Linked DNA regions of Actinopolymorpha cephalotaxi. The protein of the gene in region 1 interacts with the protein of each later gene in a pairwise test. Links are inferred from orthologs where the notes say so. Each region holds a gene or a part of one and is shown on either strand. Other genes may lie near its edges. The genes, in order: dnaA and nadE.

The links.
Region 2: the proteins of dnaA (region 1) and nadE interact in binary tests that used the Escherichia coli proteins (3 or more experiments, as listed by UniProt). The link is inferred for Actinopolymorpha cephalotaxi from one-to-one orthologs.

Annotation. Positions count from the first base shown.
Region 1 is NZ_JACBZA010000001.1:6,027,335-6,035,962, reverse strand. The notes cover bases 2,100-4,947. They hold dnaA (chromosomal replication initiator protein DnaA), read left to right. Parts: upstream 2,100-2,672; coding sequence 2,673-4,223; downstream 4,224-4,947. Other genes in these bases: dnaN (DNA polymerase III subunit beta), read left to right, coding at 4,738-4,947. In the rest of the region: FHR37_RS26875 (Jag family protein), read right to left, coding at 1-230; membrane protein insertase YidC, read right to left, coding at 298-1,278; membrane protein insertion efficiency factor YidD, read right to left, coding at 1,291-1,542; rnpA (ribonuclease P protein component), read right to left, coding at 1,539-1,907; rpmH (50S ribosomal protein L34), read right to left, coding at 1,940-2,074; more of dnaN, read left to right, coding at 4,948-5,886; gnd (phosphogluconate dehydrogenase (NAD(+)-dependent, decarboxylating)), read left to right, coding at 6,019-6,927; DNA replication/repair protein RecF, read left to right, coding at 6,948-8,069; FHR37_RS26830 (DUF721 domain-containing protein), read left to right, coding at 8,050-8,628. UniProt on the Escherichia coli protein: Plays an essential in the initiation and regulation of chromosomal replication. Binds in an ATP-dependent fashion to the origin of replication (oriC) to initiate formation of the DNA replication initiation complex once per cell cycle.
Region 2 is NZ_JACBZA010000001.1:2,833,578-2,842,238, forward strand. The notes cover bases 3,474-6,354. They hold nadE (ammonia-dependent NAD(+) synthetase), read right to left. Parts: upstream 5,395-6,354; coding sequence 4,552-5,394; downstream 3,474-4,551. Other genes in these bases: FHR37_RS12715 (glycosyl hydrolase), read right to left, coding at 3,474-3,890; FHR37_RS12720 (VOC family protein), read right to left, coding at 4,173-4,526; FHR37_RS12730 (GNAT family N-acetyltransferase), read right to left, coding at 5,474-5,971; FHR37_RS12735 (GNAT family N-acetyltransferase), read right to left, coding at 6,055-6,354. In the rest of the region: FHR37_RS12705 (hypothetical protein), read right to left, coding at 1-432; FHR37_RS32430 (class I SAM-dependent DNA methyltransferase), read left to right, coding at 599-1,528; more of FHR37_RS12715, read right to left, coding at 1,554-3,473; more of FHR37_RS12735, read right to left, coding at 6,355-6,489; membrane protein YczE, read right to left, coding at 6,483-7,184; FHR37_RS12745 (aminotransferase-like domain-containing protein), read left to right, coding at 7,246-8,634. UniProt on the Escherichia coli protein: Catalyzes the ATP-dependent amidation of deamido-NAD to form NAD. Uses ammonia as a nitrogen source.

The DNA.
Region 1 (8,628 bases):
TCGGCCTCCAGCCGGGCGACCCGATCCCCGGCCGCCTCGCCGGATTCCTCTCCGTCGTCGGGCAGGCCGGCCTCCTCGGACGTTTCAGTCTCAGCTACCTGGTCAGCAGACTCGGGAGACTCCGCCGCGCCGGTCGCAGTGTCCTGACCGGACCGCTCGTCCTGTTCACTCGACCCACCGGACTTCTCCGCATCGCCACCTTCGACGAACGACGTAGCGCCTTCAGTCACGACTTCTCCTTCGTTCCCGCGCCGTCGGTGGCGCTTCACACTTCAGGGACGGCCATGCCGTCCGTCGTCAACGACCCTTCCGCTTGCTACGCGGCAGGCGCTGCGGTTGTACCCGCTTGACCGTCTCCGCGGCCTCCGCCTGCTGACCACCGGCGGCAGGGGCAGAGCCGTTCGGCGTCTCCTTGGCCGTCTCCTTGGCGCCACCCGGCAGGATCGCACCAAGACCGGAGCGAAGTCCCGTCTTCTTGGTCTTACGCGCCTGGTAGGCGTCGAAGGCAGGCGTACCCGGCGCCGGATTACGGCGAATCACCCAGAACTGCTGTCCCATCGTCCAGAGGTTCGTGGTGAACCAGTAGATGAGGACACCGACCGGGAAGTTGACGCCGCCGACCGCGAACACGAGCGGCAGAACGTAGAGCAGAAGCTTCTGTTGCTGGGCGAACTGGCCGGTCAGCGCCTCGGGCGGCATGTTCTTGCGCATCAGTTGGCGCTGGGTGGTGAACGTCGTGGCCGTCATCAGAAGGATGAGCACGATCGTCACGATCCGCACGGACAGGCTGGTCGAGCCGATGAACTTGTCCGAGATGTGCGCGCCGAAGATCGAGGCGTGGCGCAGGGAGTCGACCAACGTCTGGTTCAGACCCGAACCACGGACCATGCCGTTCGCCGCACCGTCGAGCACCCGGAACAACGCGATGAAGATCGGTGACTGCAACAGGATCGGCAGGCAGGAGGAGAACGGGTTGGTGCCGCTCTCCTTGTAGAGCTTCATGAGCTCCTGGCCCATCCGCTCCCGGTCGTGCCCGTACTTCTTCTGCAGCTCGCGCACCTTCGGCTGCAGCAGCGCCATGTTGCGGCTGGCCCGAATCTGCCGGACGAACAGCGGGATGAGCAGGATCCGGATGAAGACCACGAGGCCAACGATCGACAGAACCCACGTCCACCCCGAGTCCGGACCGAGGATCGGGGAGAAGACGGTGTAGAACGCTCGAATGATCCACGACACGACGTCGTAGAGCGGCGTAAGGATCGTGTCGTACCAACTCACGCTTCATGCACCTCAGGTGTGGGTGTGCGCGCCCACACCGGCGCGCGGTCGGGGTGGCGGGACCGGGTCGTACCCACCGGGGGTCCAGGGGTGGCACCGCGCCAGCCGGCGTATGGCAAGCCAGCTACCGCGCAGTGCCCCGTGTGTCTCCACTGCTTCCAGGGCATAGGCCGAACACGAAGGGTGATAGCGGCACACCTGGCCGTACAAGGGGCTCACCACCAGGCGATAACCCTTGAGAAGCAGGACAAGAACGACCTTCACCGCACACCCTCCGCCTCGGCCCGTCGCGCCCGTGTCAGGACGACATCGAGCGCCGCGTCGAGGTCACGTCCGAGCCGCTGGCCGGACGCCTCCGCTGCCGACGGTAACGCGCGGACGACGAGGAGGGTTCCTGGGGACAGTCCGGAGACCTGGTCTCGCAGCAGGTGCCGGAGACGTCGCCGCACGGTGTTGCGGACGACCGCGTTGCCCACGGCGCGGCTCACCACGAACCCGACCCTCGCGGGGGCAGAGTCCGTGGTGAGTGCGAGATGGACGACAAGCGTCGACCGGCCCGACCGTTGTCCGCGTCGGATGGCCGTCGCGAAGTCGGCCGGACGACGCATGCGGTGGCGGGCCGGGACCACGACATCGAGTGGGACCTGGGCGACCTCGGCCGTCAGACGGCGAGGCGCTGGCGGCCCTTGCGCCGCCGGGCAGAGAGGATGGCGCGGCCGGCTCGGGTCCGCATCCGCAGCCGGAAGCCGTGCGTCTTGTGCCGGCGCCGGTTGTTGGGCTGGAAGGTGCGCTTCACAGGGAGTCTCCTGGTCAGTGACGATGATCGCGGGCACCGTCAACTCGACGTCACCGTCCACCCGCGGCCCAGCACACGCACCGAGTGCGGTGTGGGGTCTGATCCGTGAGCATACGGCGAGCGCCGAAGAAGACAGCACCGTGACCGACTTACGGTACGGGTCAGCCGCTCGGCCGGTCAAACTGGGCTCTGCCCAACCGGGTCCAACCGGGTCCGCGCGGGCCCTGCTCGGTCGTGGCGACCGTCTCATGTTCGCCGGAACGCCCCGCGACCGGGGCACCCGGCGACTCCGTGTCACCGGCCGGGAACTACGGAGCACTCCCGTGCGCCGGTTTCGCCGGGAATGACCCGTAGCTTGTTGGCCGGATTGTGCGCTTGTTACCGTCCTTCACCCTTAGGGTCGTCCACAGTCGCTTTACACAGCCTGTGGAAGGATCTGTGGACGCCTGCGAGCGCCTGGGATTGTGGTCGACCGAAGTCCGTCCACAGCCGCCTCGAGAGTGGTAATCCACAGGACGTGGGCGCAAGACCGAAGGTATGTCGAGACGGGAGTGACCTAGTGGCCGGCGAACCTGACCCACTCAGCGCCACCTGGCGACTGGTCCGCGAAGGCCTCGACCAGGACCTGCCGGCCACGCACCGGGTGTGGCTCGCCCAGAGTCGCCCGGTCACCCTGCACGGCAACACCGCGATCATCGCCGTCCGCGACGACTTCACCCGCACCCAGCTCGAGACCAAGCTCCGTCCGCGACTCGAGGACGCTCTGTCCACGGCGCTCGGCCAGTCGGTCCGGCTGGCCGTCACCGTCGAGCCCTCGCTCTCCCTCGACGATCACGACGACCTCCACGACCCTGACGGCGCGGGGAACGCGGCCGCGGCCGACCGCGACGAGTACGACCAGGGGCACGAGCGGGGCGGGGCGTCCGCCGGACCGCTCGCCCAGGGATCGCCCGGGATGTCCGGTTCGCCCGGCTCCCAGGGCTCGGGCGCGCCCGGCCAGGCCGGCGTACCCGACCTGCCTCGGTCCGGGCTGAACGGCGGCGTGAGCGGGACCGATGCCTTCACGCTGTCGTCCGCGCCCCCCGGTCAACCCGTACGCGCCGACAGTGAGCCGCCGCGGCTGAACCCGAAGTACCTCTTCGACACGTTCGTCATCGGCTCGTCCAACAGGTTCGCCCACGCGGCGGCGGTGGCGGTGTCGGAGGCGCCGGGGAAGGCGTACAACCCGCTGTTGATCTACGGCGACTCCGGGCTCGGCAAGACCCACCTGCTGCACGCGATCGGTCACTACGTCCGGAACCTCTTCGCGAACGCACGGATCCGCTACGTGTCCAGCGAGGAGTTCACCAACGACTTCATCAACTCGATCCGGGACGACAAGGCACCGACGTTCCAGCGCCGCTACCGCGACGTCGACGTGCTCCTGGTCGACGACATCCAGTTTCTGGAGAACAAGGAGCGCACCCAGGAGGAGTTCTTCCACACCTTCAACGCGCTCCACAACGCGAACAAGCAGATCGTGATCTCCTCCGACCGGCCGCCGAAGCGCCTGGAGACGCTGGAGGACCGGCTGCGCAACCGGTTCGAGTGGGGGCTGATCACCGACATCCAGCCGCCCGACCTGGAGACCCGGATCGCGATCCTGCGCAAGAAGGCGGCTCAGGAACGCCTCACCGCTCCGCCGGAGGTGCTGGAGTTCATCGCCAGCAAGATCCAGACCAACATCCGTGAACTTGAGGGTGCGCTGATCCGGGTGACGGCGTTCGCCAGCCTCAACCGGCAGGCCGTCGACCTCGCCCTGGCCGAGATCGTGCTGAAGGACCTCATCCCGACAGGTGGAGAGCCGGAGATCACCGCCGGCCAGATCATGGCGCAGACGTCGTCGTACTTCGGCCTGTCGATGGACGACCTGTGCGGGTCCAGCCGCAGCCGCGTCCTGGTGACGGCCCGGCAGATCGCGATGTACCTCTGCCGCGAGCTCACCGACCTGTCGCTGCCGAAGATCGGCCAGCAGTTCGGCGGACGGGACCACACCACGGTGATGCACGCGGACCGGAAGATCCGTCAGTTGATGGCGGAGCGCCGCAGCGTCTACAACCAGGTGACCGAGCTCACGAACCGCATCAAGCAACAGGCGCGGTCGTCCTGAACGTCGATACCGCGCCGGCCGCCGCACGCCGTTCGCGCAGTGCTCACACCCTGGGGACAACTCTGTGGATCAATCCCGACCTGGTCGGGGAAGAACTGTGGATCGGGTGGGACAGAACTCCGCGGTCCACCGGGCTCCCCCAGGTGCCCCCAACCGCGCCCACAGCCCCGGTGGACGCCCGCAAGCCCGCTGAGCAGCGCAAAGACGAGTTATCCCCAGTGTCCACCGCACCTACGACGAAGCTGAGCCTATTTACGTCTATGACAAGAACTCCACAATCCCCAACGGCCCCCTCCTGGGGACGACGTCACCAGGACCCCGATTTCCGGACCCCCACCACCGACCGGACAGGCACCTCGCCTCCTGACGCGGTACGACACCCCGCAGCCGATCCCGCTTCGGCGCGAGGGCCCGCGGCGCATCGGTCAGGTCGCCCCGCCACCACCGCCGACATGGTCGTCGGTGTAGCGTCGTGCTCCCAGTTGGCCGCTGTCCGTCGAGGAGGCGAGGAGCGGTGAAGTTCCGCGTAGACCGTGACGTCCTCGCCGATTCGGTGGCATGGGTGGCACGCAGCCTTCCGTCCAGGCCCTCGCTGCCCGTGCTCGCCGGCATGTTGGTCGAGGCCCGCGACGGCGAGTTGCTGCTGTCCGGCTTCGACTACGAGACATCCGCACGCGTCGGCGTACCGGCCGAGGTTTCCGCAGAGGGTTCGGCGCTGGTGTCCGGGCGACTGCTCGCGGACATCAGCCGGAGCCTGCCCGCGCAGCCGGTCGACCTCACCGCAGAGGGCGGCAAGGTCGTGGTGACCTGCCGCAGCGCGCGGTTCACCGTGCAGACCCTGCCGGTCGAGGACTACCCCGAGCTGCCGCAGATGCCGGCCGCCTCCGGCACGGTGAAGGGCGACGTGTTCGCCAACGCCGTCTCGCAGGTGGCCGTGGCCGCCGGCCGCGACGACATGCTGCCGGTCCTCACCGGTGTCCGGATCGAGATCGAGGGATCGTCGGTGACGCTCGCCGCGACCGACCGCTACCGCCTCGCGGTACGCGAGTTCACCTGGTCGCCGGAGCAGTCCGACCTGTCGGCCACCGCCCTGGTGCCGGCGAGAGTGCTCGCCGACACGGCCAAGGCGTTCGGCGCCGGATCGGACGTGACGATCGCGCTCGCCGCTCCCGGCACCGGCAGCGGCGAGGGGCTCGTGGGCTTCACCGGCACCACCGGTGGCTCCCAGCGCCGCACCACCACCCGGTTGCTGGACGGTGAGTTCCCGAAGTACCGCACGCTCTTCCCGCCCGAGCAGCAGACCGTCGCCCGGGTCGAGACCGGGGCGCTGGTCGAGTCGCTGAAGCGCGTCGCCCTGGTGGCCGAACGCAACACCCCGATCCGGCTGACGTTCGACGACGGGGTCGCCACGCTGGAGGCGGGCAGCAGCGACGAGGCGCAGGCGTCGGAGTCGATCGACGCGACCATCGAGGGTGAGGGGCTGACCATCGGGTTCAACCCGCAGTACCTCCTCGACGGCCTGGGCGCGATCGAGGCGCCGATCGCGCAGTTCGCGTTCACCCAGTCGACCCGTCCGGCCGTCCTCACCGGCCTGGCCGCCGCCGACGCCGAGCCGAACAGCGACTACCGCTACCTGCTGATGCCGGTACGACTGCAGAGCTGAGCCGACCGAGATCCGCACCAGCCGCACCAGCCATATCGGCCGACCAGCGGGCCGGCGCGGGAATGCCCCGACGCTGTTGGGGCAGCACACGGGAGGAACGGCGTACCGGCACACGAGAAGGGACTGGTTCTGATGGAGATCGGGCTCGTCGGCCTGGGCAAGATGGGCGCCAACATGCGGGAGCGCCTGCGTGCCGCCGACCACACGGTCGTGGGATACGACCGCAATCCCGAGGTCTCCGACGTGGACAGTCTCGAGGCGATGGTCGCCCAGATGTCGCGGCCGCGCGTGGTGTGGGTGATGGTGCCGGCGGGCGACGTGACCCGCTCGGTGATCGCCGAACTCGCCGCGCTCCTGGACGAGGGTGACGTCGTCGTCGACGGCGGCAACTCCCGCTGGACCGACGACGTGATCAGCGCCCAGAAGCTCGCCGAGCGCGGCATCGGGTTCGTCGACTGCGGGGTCTCCGGCGGTGTGTGGGGCCGCACCAACGGCTACGCGCTGATGTGCGGCGGCACGACGGAGGACGTGGCGAAGGTTCAGCCGGCCTTCGACGCGCTCAAGCCGGAGGGCGAGTTCGGCTTCGTCCACGCCGGTAAGGTCGGTGCCGGGCACTTCGCCAAGATGGTGCACAACGGCATCGAGTACGGCGTGATGCAGGCATACGCCGAGGGGTACGAGCTCCTCGAGGCCACCGACATCGTCGACAACGTCACCGACGTCTTCCGCTCCTGGCGCGAGGGCACCGTGATCCGGTCCTGGCTGCTCGACCTGCTGGTCTCGGCGCTGGAGGAGGACCAGGGCCTGGAGAAGATCCGGGGATACGCCGACGACTCCGGCGAGGGCCGGTGGACGGTCGAGGCCGCCATCGACAACGCCGTACCCATGCCGGCCATCGCCGCAGCGCTCTTCGCCCGCTTCGCCTCCCGCCAGGACGACTCCCCGGCGATGAAGGCGATCGCCGCGATGCGCAACCAGTTCGGCGGCCACGCGGTGCACCCGGACGCGCATTCGGTGCGTCCGGACACCGAGGCTCCCTGAGTCGATCCCGACACCCTGCCGTGTACGTCGCGCACCTCTCCCTCACCGACTTCCGCAACTACGCCACGGTCGAACTCGACCTCCAACCCGGAGTCACGGTGTTTCTGGGCCAGAACGGCCAGGGCAAGACCAATCTCGTGGAGGCGGTCGGCTACCTCGCGACTCTCGGATCGCACCGGGTGCCGCACGACGCGCCGTTGGTGCGCGCCGACGCCACCCGGGCGATCGTCCGCGGGGACGTCGTCCGCGACGCCCGGCACGCACTGATCGAGCTGGAGGTCACGCCCGGGCGCGCCAACCGGGCCCGGCTCAACCGGTCGCCGGTCTCCCGTCCGGGGGACGTTCTCGGCGTTCTCCGTACGGTCCTGTTCGCACCCGAGGACCTCGCTCTGGTGAAGGGTGACCCGGACACCAGGCGGCGGTTCCTGGACGAGCTGATGGTGGCTCGCGCGCCACGTCTTTCCGGCGTACGACAGGACTACGACCGGGTGCTGCGTCAGCGGAACACCCTGCTGAAGACGGCCGCGCAGGCGTCCTCCGGGGCACTGCGCACGCTGGACGCGTGGGACTCACACCTGGCCCGGCTCAGTGGGGAGCTGCTCGCGGCCCGGCTGGCCACGCTCGAGTTGCTGCGCCCGCTGGTGGCGAAGGCGTACGCCCACGTCTCGCCCACGCAGGAGGAGGTCCGGCTCGACTACCGCAGCTCCGCCGACCTCGGTGACCAGGTCACCGCCGCCGCGCTGGCCGACGACGTCACCGCCGCGCTGGCCGAACGCCGGGACGAGGAGGTACGCCGCGGCGTCTCCCTGGTCGGTCCGCACCGCGACGACGTGGTCCTCAGCCTCGGCGAGTTCCCGGCGAAGGGGTACGCCAGCCACGGCGAGTCGTGGTCGGTGGCGCTGGCGCTGCGGCTGGCGGCGTACGACCTGCTGTGCAGTGACGGCGGTGAGCCGGTGCTGATCCTGGACGACGTGTTCGCCGAACTCGACGCCGGACGCAGGCGCCGGCTGGCAGGTCTGGTGGCGGGCGCGGAACAGGTGCTGGTCACCGCCGCCGTGGCCGAGGACGTCCCGGAGCAGCTGGCCGGGGCGCGCTACGTCGTCGCGGACGGGAGGGTCGAACATGCCGACCGAGCCGCCTGACCTGCCAGAACGCGCCGCTCCGGCCGACCTGACCGGGCCTCTCGACGCTGCGGACTCTCTCGACTCCGTCGACTCCGCGGGTCCCGTCGACCCCGGTGACCCCGGTGACGGTGCCGACGGGGTCGACGGTGAAGCCCCGGATCCGGCCGGCCGGCGTACTGACGCTCAGGAGGGGCCCCGCTCACCCGACGACGGCGACGCGACCTGGAATCCCTCCGGCCTCGAACTGGCCCGGGCGGTCGCGGCCGCCCTGGCGCGCCCCGTGATCGGCGGCGGCCGCCGGGGCGGGCGGTCCGGCTCGGGTCGCGCCGGCGACCGGCGTTCCCGCGCTGGAAACACGACCCGGACCACCAGGTCCGGCGCCGGCCCCGACGACCGCGACCCGCAGGCGCTCGACTCCACCATCGGGAGGCTGGTCAACGAACGCGGCTGGACCACCGACGTGGCCGTCGCCGGGGCACTCGCCCGCTGGGACCACATCGTGGGGCCGGACGTCGCCGCCCACTGCCGGGCGGAGCGGTACGTCGACGCGGAGCTGACCGTCCGGGCCGACTCGACC
Region 2 (8,661 bases), 3.2 Mb from region 1 along the record:
GCGCGGGTAGCAGGCCGGCTTGGGTGCGGGCGCGGGTCGATGGGGCTTCGGCTTCGTCGGCCGGTGGGTCACCTTCGGCCGTACCGGCACCGGCTTCGGAGCCGACTTCGCCCGCGGAGCCGTCCGGTGGACGCTTGCCTTAGCGGCCACGGTGACCGTGACGGTCGGCGCGGGCTCCGGCGTCGTCGTCACGGTGACGGTCGGCGCGGGTTCGGGCGTCGCCGTCACAGTGACCGTGGGCACGGGCTTGGCCGTGCCGGCCGTCGTCGCACCCGGGTCGTCCGAGCCTCCGGCCGCGCACGAGGTGAGCAGGACGCCCAGAACCAGGCCGACGGCCGCGACGGCCGTACGGGCAAGTCCCCCGCGGCGCCACCTCGCCCGCGAATGCGCCGGTGCCGAACCACTGGCCGGCTGGTGCAGCTGATCGGTCATACGTGAATCCCCCAAGATTCGCCGTCGAGGTGCCGCCGGCACCTCCGGGAGCGCGGGAGCCGTCCCCATGCGGCTCCTTCCGGCGGTCAAACGCCCCAGGCCATCCCCCGGTTGCAGGGTCCGGAAATCGGTGGCTGATTCGCCGCGACCGGCCTAGGGTCCTCCGGTGATCTATCAGCAACCGTTGGCGTATCTGCTCGGCGTCGAGGGTCTCGCGCTCCTGCACGCGTGGGCCGGCGACAACGGCCTCGACCAGCGGTTCGTGACAGCTCGGCTGGCCGAGATCCGGCGGCTGCTCGACGACGAGACCCTGTCCGCCCATCCCGGCGTACTCGTCGAACGCGACGCGACCGGCACGGCCTACCAGCAGTGGGCGGCCGGCTACGACGACCCCGGCAACGGGCTGTTCGACCTCGACCAGCCCGTGGTGGAGGAGATCCTCGACTCGCTGCCGGTCGGGACCGGGGTGCGGACCGCGGTCGACGCCGCGTGCGGGACAGGCCGGTTGTCCGCGCCGCTGGTGGATCGCGGGTACCGCGTCGTCGGCGTGGACGGCTCACCCGACATGCTCGCCCGGGCCCGCCGGCGGCTCCCCGGCACCGAGTTACTGGCAGGAGACCTTGCCCGGCTGCCGGTAAGCGACGGCTCGGCCGACCTGGTGGTGACGGGACTGGCGTTGACCCACGTCGCCGACCTGGTGCCGGTCTTTGCCGAGTTCGCCCGGGTGCTCCGGCCGGGCGGCGATCTCGTCGTCTCCGACGTCCACCACGACCTGGTCCTCCTCGGCTCGGTGGTCAAGGCCGTGGGAGCCGCCGGGCAAGCGCAGCTTGCCACCACCCATCGCCACACCACGGCGGACTTCCTGCGCGCCGCGCTGGCCACCGGGTTCCGCGTACGCCGGTACGAGGAACGGCCGCGGCCGGCGGCACCGGAGGAGCCGCTGCCCGAGGCGACCCCGGAGCCGAATCCCGAGCCCACCAAGGGCATCAGCGACTGGCGGGACTGGCCCTGGTCCCTCCTCGGCCTCGTCCCCGACGCGACCCGCGCCGCCTGGAACCATCCGGCCGTCGCCGTGTGGCACTTCCAGCTCGGCTGACCAGACGCTCACCCGCGGGCGGGACTCAGCGCGACCACTCCACCAGCACCGGCGTCGTGAGCAGGCCGGAGTGCAGGTCGTCGCCGGCCCGATCGAGTTCCTGCATGGCGAACCGGCGGCCGTACCGCCCCTCGCTGTCGGCGGCGAGCCGGTGGATCTCCGTCTCCTCGGTCAGTGCGTTCGCCGCGGTGTTGCTGACGACCAGCCGCAGCGTGTTCTCGCCGGCGCGCAGCAGGTGGGTGAGTTCGACGCGGTACGGCGCCGACCACACCACGCCGGCGTCGGAGCCGTTGACGACGACGCGGACCACCTCACCGACCGGTGGGCGTACCAGCGCCCGGAACGACCGCAGGGTTCGCGGCCGGTCCTCCCGGATCGGGCGCGGGTCGCCGAAGTCCAGGAAGAACCGGCGGCCGGTCACCGAGTCAACGTGGAGTTGCGTCTCGTACTCACCCTGACCGGAGTGCCCGGCACGCGTGTCCTCCCAGCGATGCGGCAGCTCGACCGGCTCCCCGCCGAAGGTGAAGCCGGTGAGCGGTCGCCGGCCGACCTCGGCACCGGACGTGTGTGCCGGGACCGGCCCGTCGAAGGCGACGATCACGGTTGCTTCGTACGCGTCCAGAGCGAGGTCGACCGTGGGACCGCTGCCTGTCAAGGTGACCTTGCCGGTCTTCGCGTCCCACAGTTCGTACGACGAACGACGGGTGCGGGGCGTGAACGTCGTTACCTGGTGGGTGTTCGCGGTGTTGGCGACGAAGTAGACGTCGACGTCTCCGAGCTGCCGGTGGGTCACGCCGATCGCGTCGGAGTCCACCACGAAGTCCGGCTCGGGCAGGCCGGACAGGTCGGCCGGGTCGTCCAGCTCGGCCGGCGTCAGCACGGACTCCAGCCCCAGTTGGGCGATCGCCTCGTCGTCGACCAGGTCGAAGTCCCAGCCTCCGGTTCGAATCCGGCGTACGACGTCACCGAGCTTCTCCGCCGTGGCCTTCCACAGGTCGAGCTGGGGATAGACGTCCTCGAACGGCACGCGGAGCTGCACGTCCGCCACCGGGTCGCCCTGCCGCAGCAGCCAGCACAGCCGCTGGAGGTACGCCGTGAGTTCGGGGGCCGCGTCGTCCCACCACGGGTTCCGGTCGTCCAGCGCGCCGGCGGCGTAGAAGAACCAGCCGAGCCCGGGCGCGTCCACCGGGGTGTACGGCAGACCGTGGCCGACCAGCTGGTTGACCCCGCACAGGAAGTGCTCGTGCGCCTCGGCCTGCAGGTCCAGCGGGGTGGCGCGAAAGGACGGCGAGTGCACCCACGTCCACACCTCGGAGGAGACGATCTTCCGGCCGTAGAGGTGCGCCGCCGAGGATGCCCACCTCGTCTGCGGCAGGCCGGTCCAGCCCCAGCCCTCCCCCTCGGCCACGTCGGCGTACCGGAAGCTGCTGACCGAGGCCGGCGGCACTCCGTAACTCTGGATGCGGAACGGCACACCTCGTCCGCGTGCCCAGTCGCCGATGACCGCGACGAAGTTCTCCTGGTAGAGCTCGGACAACGTGCGGAGGAAGTCGGCGCGGAAGGCGCGGAAGTCACCGATGTCGAAGTGCAGCAGCGGAAGCAGGTGCAGCGCGTCGTAGCCGCGCCGTTTGCCGAACTCCGCGAGCACCTCCGGTGTCCAGTCCGAGCTGTAGACCTCCAGGCTGTCGCAGAAGACCGACCCGACAGGTGCGGGGGCGACGGCGTCCAGCAGGGGCGCGGCGACGCTTCGGATGTGGGCCTCGGTCGCCGCGGCCGAGTAGTGGTCGAGCACCGGTCCCTCCGCACCGGCCGCCGCCCGCTTGACGTTCTGCCCGGTGGGCCGGGACGTCGCGACCAGCAGAGTGCGGGGGCCGGTGCCGGACGGAACGTCCTCCGTGTCCAGAAGCGTGTAGTCCCCGGACCGGTCGTGGATCGAGCCGGGAAACACGTACGCCGCGACGAGCTCGTCGCCCGGCATCACCGGCACCCGCGAGGGACCCGGCGTCAGCTCGCGGACCTCCCAGCGCAGCCGGCGGGCGGCGAGGTCCGGCGTGACGTGCGGGCCGCCGAACGACCAGCCGCTGCCCAGCGTCAGGTCGAACCGCAGCCCCAGCTCCTGGCAGCGCAGCCCGGCATGGCGAAGGTGTTCGTGGAACCGCGGTGAACCGAAGTCGCACGTGGCAGGCCCGAGCGGATAGACGTACGCCACCTCGACACCGCCGAACCCGGCCGCCGCCACTGTCTCGAGCTGGCGGTCCAGCGACGACTCCTCGACCGCGGGCCCGAACCACCACCAGCGCAGCATCGGCCGTGCGTCGCTCGGCGGATCGGCGAAACCCTGTCGCAACTCCTCCAGCAGCATGGCGTCCAACCCTATGTCGCACCGGTCGGCCAAGCCTCGTCCTGACCAGGTGCGGTCAGCGGCCGGTCATGATGTTTTCGAGGGCCGCGATCCGTTCGGGTGTCAGGTCGTACGCGGTGGCGAGGAAGTCGCCGAAGGAGCCGTACTGCCGATCGATGTTCGCCCACAGCGTGCCGAGGTGAATCGCGGCGCCGATCCCCGTCCGTGTGCGTCAACCCGCTCTTGCTCGTGCATCCGGGGCGAGAAGCCGTACCGGTCCAGCAGCGCCTCGATCCAGCGCGATCAGTGGTACTGACACAGGCAGAACTCGTTTCCTTCCGGGTCGGCCATCACGACCACGACGCCCTCGTCGTAGTCGTGGCGTTCCCCGGTGAAGGATCCGCCGAGTGAGACCACGTGATAGATGCCGGTCTCGATGTCGTCGACGGTGACATCCAGGTGGATTCGGGTCTTGCCCCGCTTCGGTTCGGACACGGGCTGGAACACCAGCCTGGGAAGGTCCTCGGATCGTCCACCGAGATAGACCCAGCCGGGCTCGGACGGCCCTTCCTCCCGCCCGAGCAGCGCACTCCAGAACCGCGCCACCCGCCGCGGGTCCAGGCAGTCGACGGTGACCCCGCTCCATCGATACGCCATCCGTGTCTCCCTTTCCGCCTTATGGTCAGGCGCGCCACCAGTCGTCGAGGGGGGTGACCGGGACGGTCCGCTTGTGCCGGGTCGCGAGGTAGACCGACTCCACCCGCGCCGCCACCTCGGGGGTGACATCCGCACCTTCCAGGTAGTCGTCGATCTGGGCGTACGTCAGACCGAGGGCCACCTCGTCGGGCAGCGCCGGCCGGTCGTCCTCCAGGTCCGCGGTCGGCACCTTCTGCCACACACTCTCCGGGGCGCCCAGCTCCTGCAGGAGTGCTGCGCCCTGGCGCTTGGTCAGCCCCGTCAGCGGGGTGAGGTCGACCCCGCCGTCGCCGTACTTCGTGAAGAAGCCGGTGACCGCCTCGGCCGCGTGGTCGGTGCCGACGACGAGGAGGTTCAGCTGCCCGGCGAGGGAGTACTGGATCACCATCCGCTCGCGGGCCTTGATGTTGCCGCGAACGAAGTCCCGCAGCCCGGGCTCGGGGCCGAGCAGTTCACGCAGGCCTGCTGCGGACTCCGCGGCCACGGCATCCGCACCGGGCTTGACGTTCACGGTGATCGAATGGTCCGGCCGGACGAACTTCAGTGCGACCTGCGCGTCGTCCTCGTCGGCCTGGGTGCCGTAGGGAAGCCGCACCGCGACGAACGTCGCGTCGCCTCCCTCGGCCCGCAGCTCCTCACCCGCCAGCTGGCACAGCCGGCCGGTGAGGGTGCTGTCCTGGCCGCCGCTGATCCCCAGCACGTATCCCCTGGCCGGGGTCGTCCGCAGGTAGTCCTTGAGGAAGTCGATCCGCCGGCGGATCTCTGCCCTGGGCTCGATGGTCGCCCGGACGCCCAGCTCGGCACGGATCTGATCACGTTGGTTCGCCACCCGCACAATGTAGCGGCCGGGGAGTCGGCCAGGTCCGAGCGCTCGGGCAGCTGCCGAGCCGCCCCGACCTCCTGGGAACTCACCCGGCGACGGTGTCGCGCTGGTACCAGCTGCCCTGCTTGCCGCCGATGTCGGCCGGATCGGCCGGGCCGACCTCCGCGAAACCGGCCTTCGCGAGAACCTTCTGCGATGCCGCGTTGGCATCGGCCGCCGCGGCCCGGATGACGCGGATCCCGTGGTCGGCGGCTGCGACGCGGCACAGGTCGAGCACCGTCGCGGTCGCCACGCCACGGCCGGCGGCGTGCTCGGCGACCCGGTAACCCAGCTTCGCGACACCGTTCCCGGTGAACTCGAGGTTGAACCGGCCGAGGACCGACCCGTCCTCGGCCACGAGAACGTAGAACGCCCCGGCTCCCGCGTCCTGATCCGTCAGCAGATCCCGGAGCCGGTCGGCGAAGTGCTCGAAGTAGTCGTCGCCGCGGTCGGAGATGAAGCCGGCGAAGTAGGCCCGGTTCACCGTCTCGAAGGACAGGATCGCCGGCGCGTGGTCGGCGCGCAGCAGCTGCAACTCGGGCATGACCGAAGTAAACATCGTCGCGGCCGGCCCTGGCCAGGTAATAACCCGGCCAGGGGCGCCGCTCACCGCGGCCGGGACGGCCCTCACAGATCGATCTGGTAACGAAGAAACCCGCGGTTGACAGCCACCCGATCGTAGAGGCGACGCGCCCGCGCGTTCGACTCGTGGGTCGACCAGTACACCCGGCTGCACCCCCGGGACCCGGCCCACACGGTCACCTCGCGGATGAGCGCCCGGGCCACGCCCTGCCCGCGAGCGTCGGGTGCGGTGAACAGGTCCTGCAGGTAGCAGACGTCCGCCGCGGTGGTACTGGGATGGACGAGGAAGTGCGTGATGCCGACGAGCCGGCCGTCGAGCTTCGCGCCCAGTGCGTGCAGCGCGGTGTCGCGGCGAAACTCGTCCCAGGCGCGGTCGTACGCCTCGTCCGGCAAGGTGTGCTCGTAGAAGGTGTTGTAGGCGACGAACAACTCCTGCCATGCGGGCCGGTCTGCATCAGTGAGTTTGCCGATGGTCAGCACGGGCGGCCTTTCGTCGGGGTGGTCCGGTGGTCGCTTCGGTCGGGTGGCGCAGTGATCGGGTACCGCTGGGTGGTGATCTGCACCCTGGGCAGTACCCATTGGACTACGGGCCCGATGCACAGTGCGTAGAGAGCTGTACCGATGCCTACCGGACCACCGAGCAGCCATCCGCTCCCCAGTACGACCACCTCGATGCCCGGTCGCAGCAGACCGATGGGCCGTCCGGTCACTCGGTGCAGCCCGGTCATCAGTCCGTCACGTGGCCCGGGACCGAGCTGTGAGCCGATGTAGAGGGCGCTGCTGAGTCCGTTGAGGAGGATTCCCGCAGGCAGCAGAACGGCTCGCAGAATCAGGTCGCCGGGCCGGGTCACGACGGCGAGGGTGACGTCGCACGCCACCCCGACGCACACGCAGTTGGCGAGCGTGCCGATGCCGGGTTTCTGCCGCAGCGGCCACCAGAGAGCGAGTACGGCGAAGGACACGACGACGACAACCGTGCCGACGCTGAGCCCCGCCGTCCGGGCGATGGCGACCTGGAGCACGCCCCACGGGCTCACCCCCAGTCCTGACCGGATGAGCAGCGCCAGCGAGGCTCCGTAGCCGCACAGCCCGGCGAACAGCACCATCAGGCGCAGAGGCAGCCGGTCGAGCCCGAGCTGGGCGCGGGGTCCAAGATTCTCCAACTTCAGGTGCACGTCTTCGAGGGTGCCGCGGATTGGACTTGCCGCAGAGGGCCAATTCTGATGTCGTGGACCGGTGCAGAACCCCGTGAGCCTCGATCACCTGGTCCGTCAGCTGGGTGTTCCCGCCTCGCGGATGCCGGCGTACGTCTGGCTCGCCGACCGGCTGAACCTGCTGGTGGCGGAGGGGCGGCTGACACCCGGCGCCACGCTGCCCGCCGAACGGGCCATGGCCACGGCACTGGGACTGTCCCGGACGACGGTCGTACGAGGTCTGGCCCTCGCGGAGGCGCAGGGCATCGTGGCGGCTCGCCGTGGGGCGGGCCGCACGGTGAGGTCTCCCAGGCGCCGATCCTCGGCGTTCGAGCCACTCGAGCCCGGACTCGGCGGTCCGGAAGGTGATCAGCTCGACCTGCGCTCCAGTCAGATGCCACCGGTGGACGGCATCGGCGAGGCGATGAGACACGCCACCGAGTCGACGCTCGCCCGGCTGACGCCGGGCGGCTACCACACCGCCGGCATCCCCGAACTGCGCGAGGCGATCTGCGCTCACTACGCATCACGGGGACTGCCCACCACGCCGGATCAGGTGCTGGTGACGACCGGCGCGGTCAACGGCGTGCACCTCGCCGTCCGGGCGCTGGCCGGCCCGGGCCGCCGCGTCGTGGTCGAGAACCCCTGCTACCCGAACACGGTCCGCACCATCGCGTTCGCCGGATCTCGTTCGTCGCCCGTCGACACCGAGGACGACGACGCCGGACACGCGATGGCGCACGCCCTGACGAATTCGGATGCTCCCTGTGCGCTCCTCATTCCCGAGTTCCAGAATCCCACCGGGCGCCTGATGGGCGAGCAGGCGCGGTCCCGCGTGCTGCGCGCCGCGCGCCGGCGCGGCGTCGCGTTGGTGGTAGACGAGACGTTGGTGGCGACCAACTGGCGCGAGCTGGAGATGCCGTCCCCCCTGACCGCCCGGGGGGTGACCACCGTGCTCGTCGGGTCCATGAGCAAGTCCCACTGGGCAGGGCTGCGCATCGGCTGGGTACGAGCGCCGCGACGGGTGGTCGACCTGATCTCCCACCAGCGTCTCGGCGCGGACCTCGGGGCACCCCTGCACGCTCAGGTGCTGGCCGCGGACCTGCTTGCTCGCCCCCTGCCGCACCAGCGATGGAAGCGGGTGGCCGACAACCATGACCTGCTGCTCCGGGAGCTGCGCACCCGCCTTCGGACCTGGCGGATCGATCCGGTCGACGGCGGCCTCAACCTCTGGTGCCGCCTACCTGCCCCGAAGTCCGAGCAACTGGTGAGGGCGGCGGGCAGCCGAGGGCTTCTCCTGGCCACCGGGCACGTCTTCTCGCCCGGAGGGCACGGCTGGGGAGCCCGGTTGCGGCTGCCGTTCACCGCGCACTCCGACGATCTCGTCCGAGCGGCCGGAATCCTCGCCGAGGTCGCCGGCGAGCACCTCTGACGCCGTCGCCCCCGGCCAGGCGCTGAC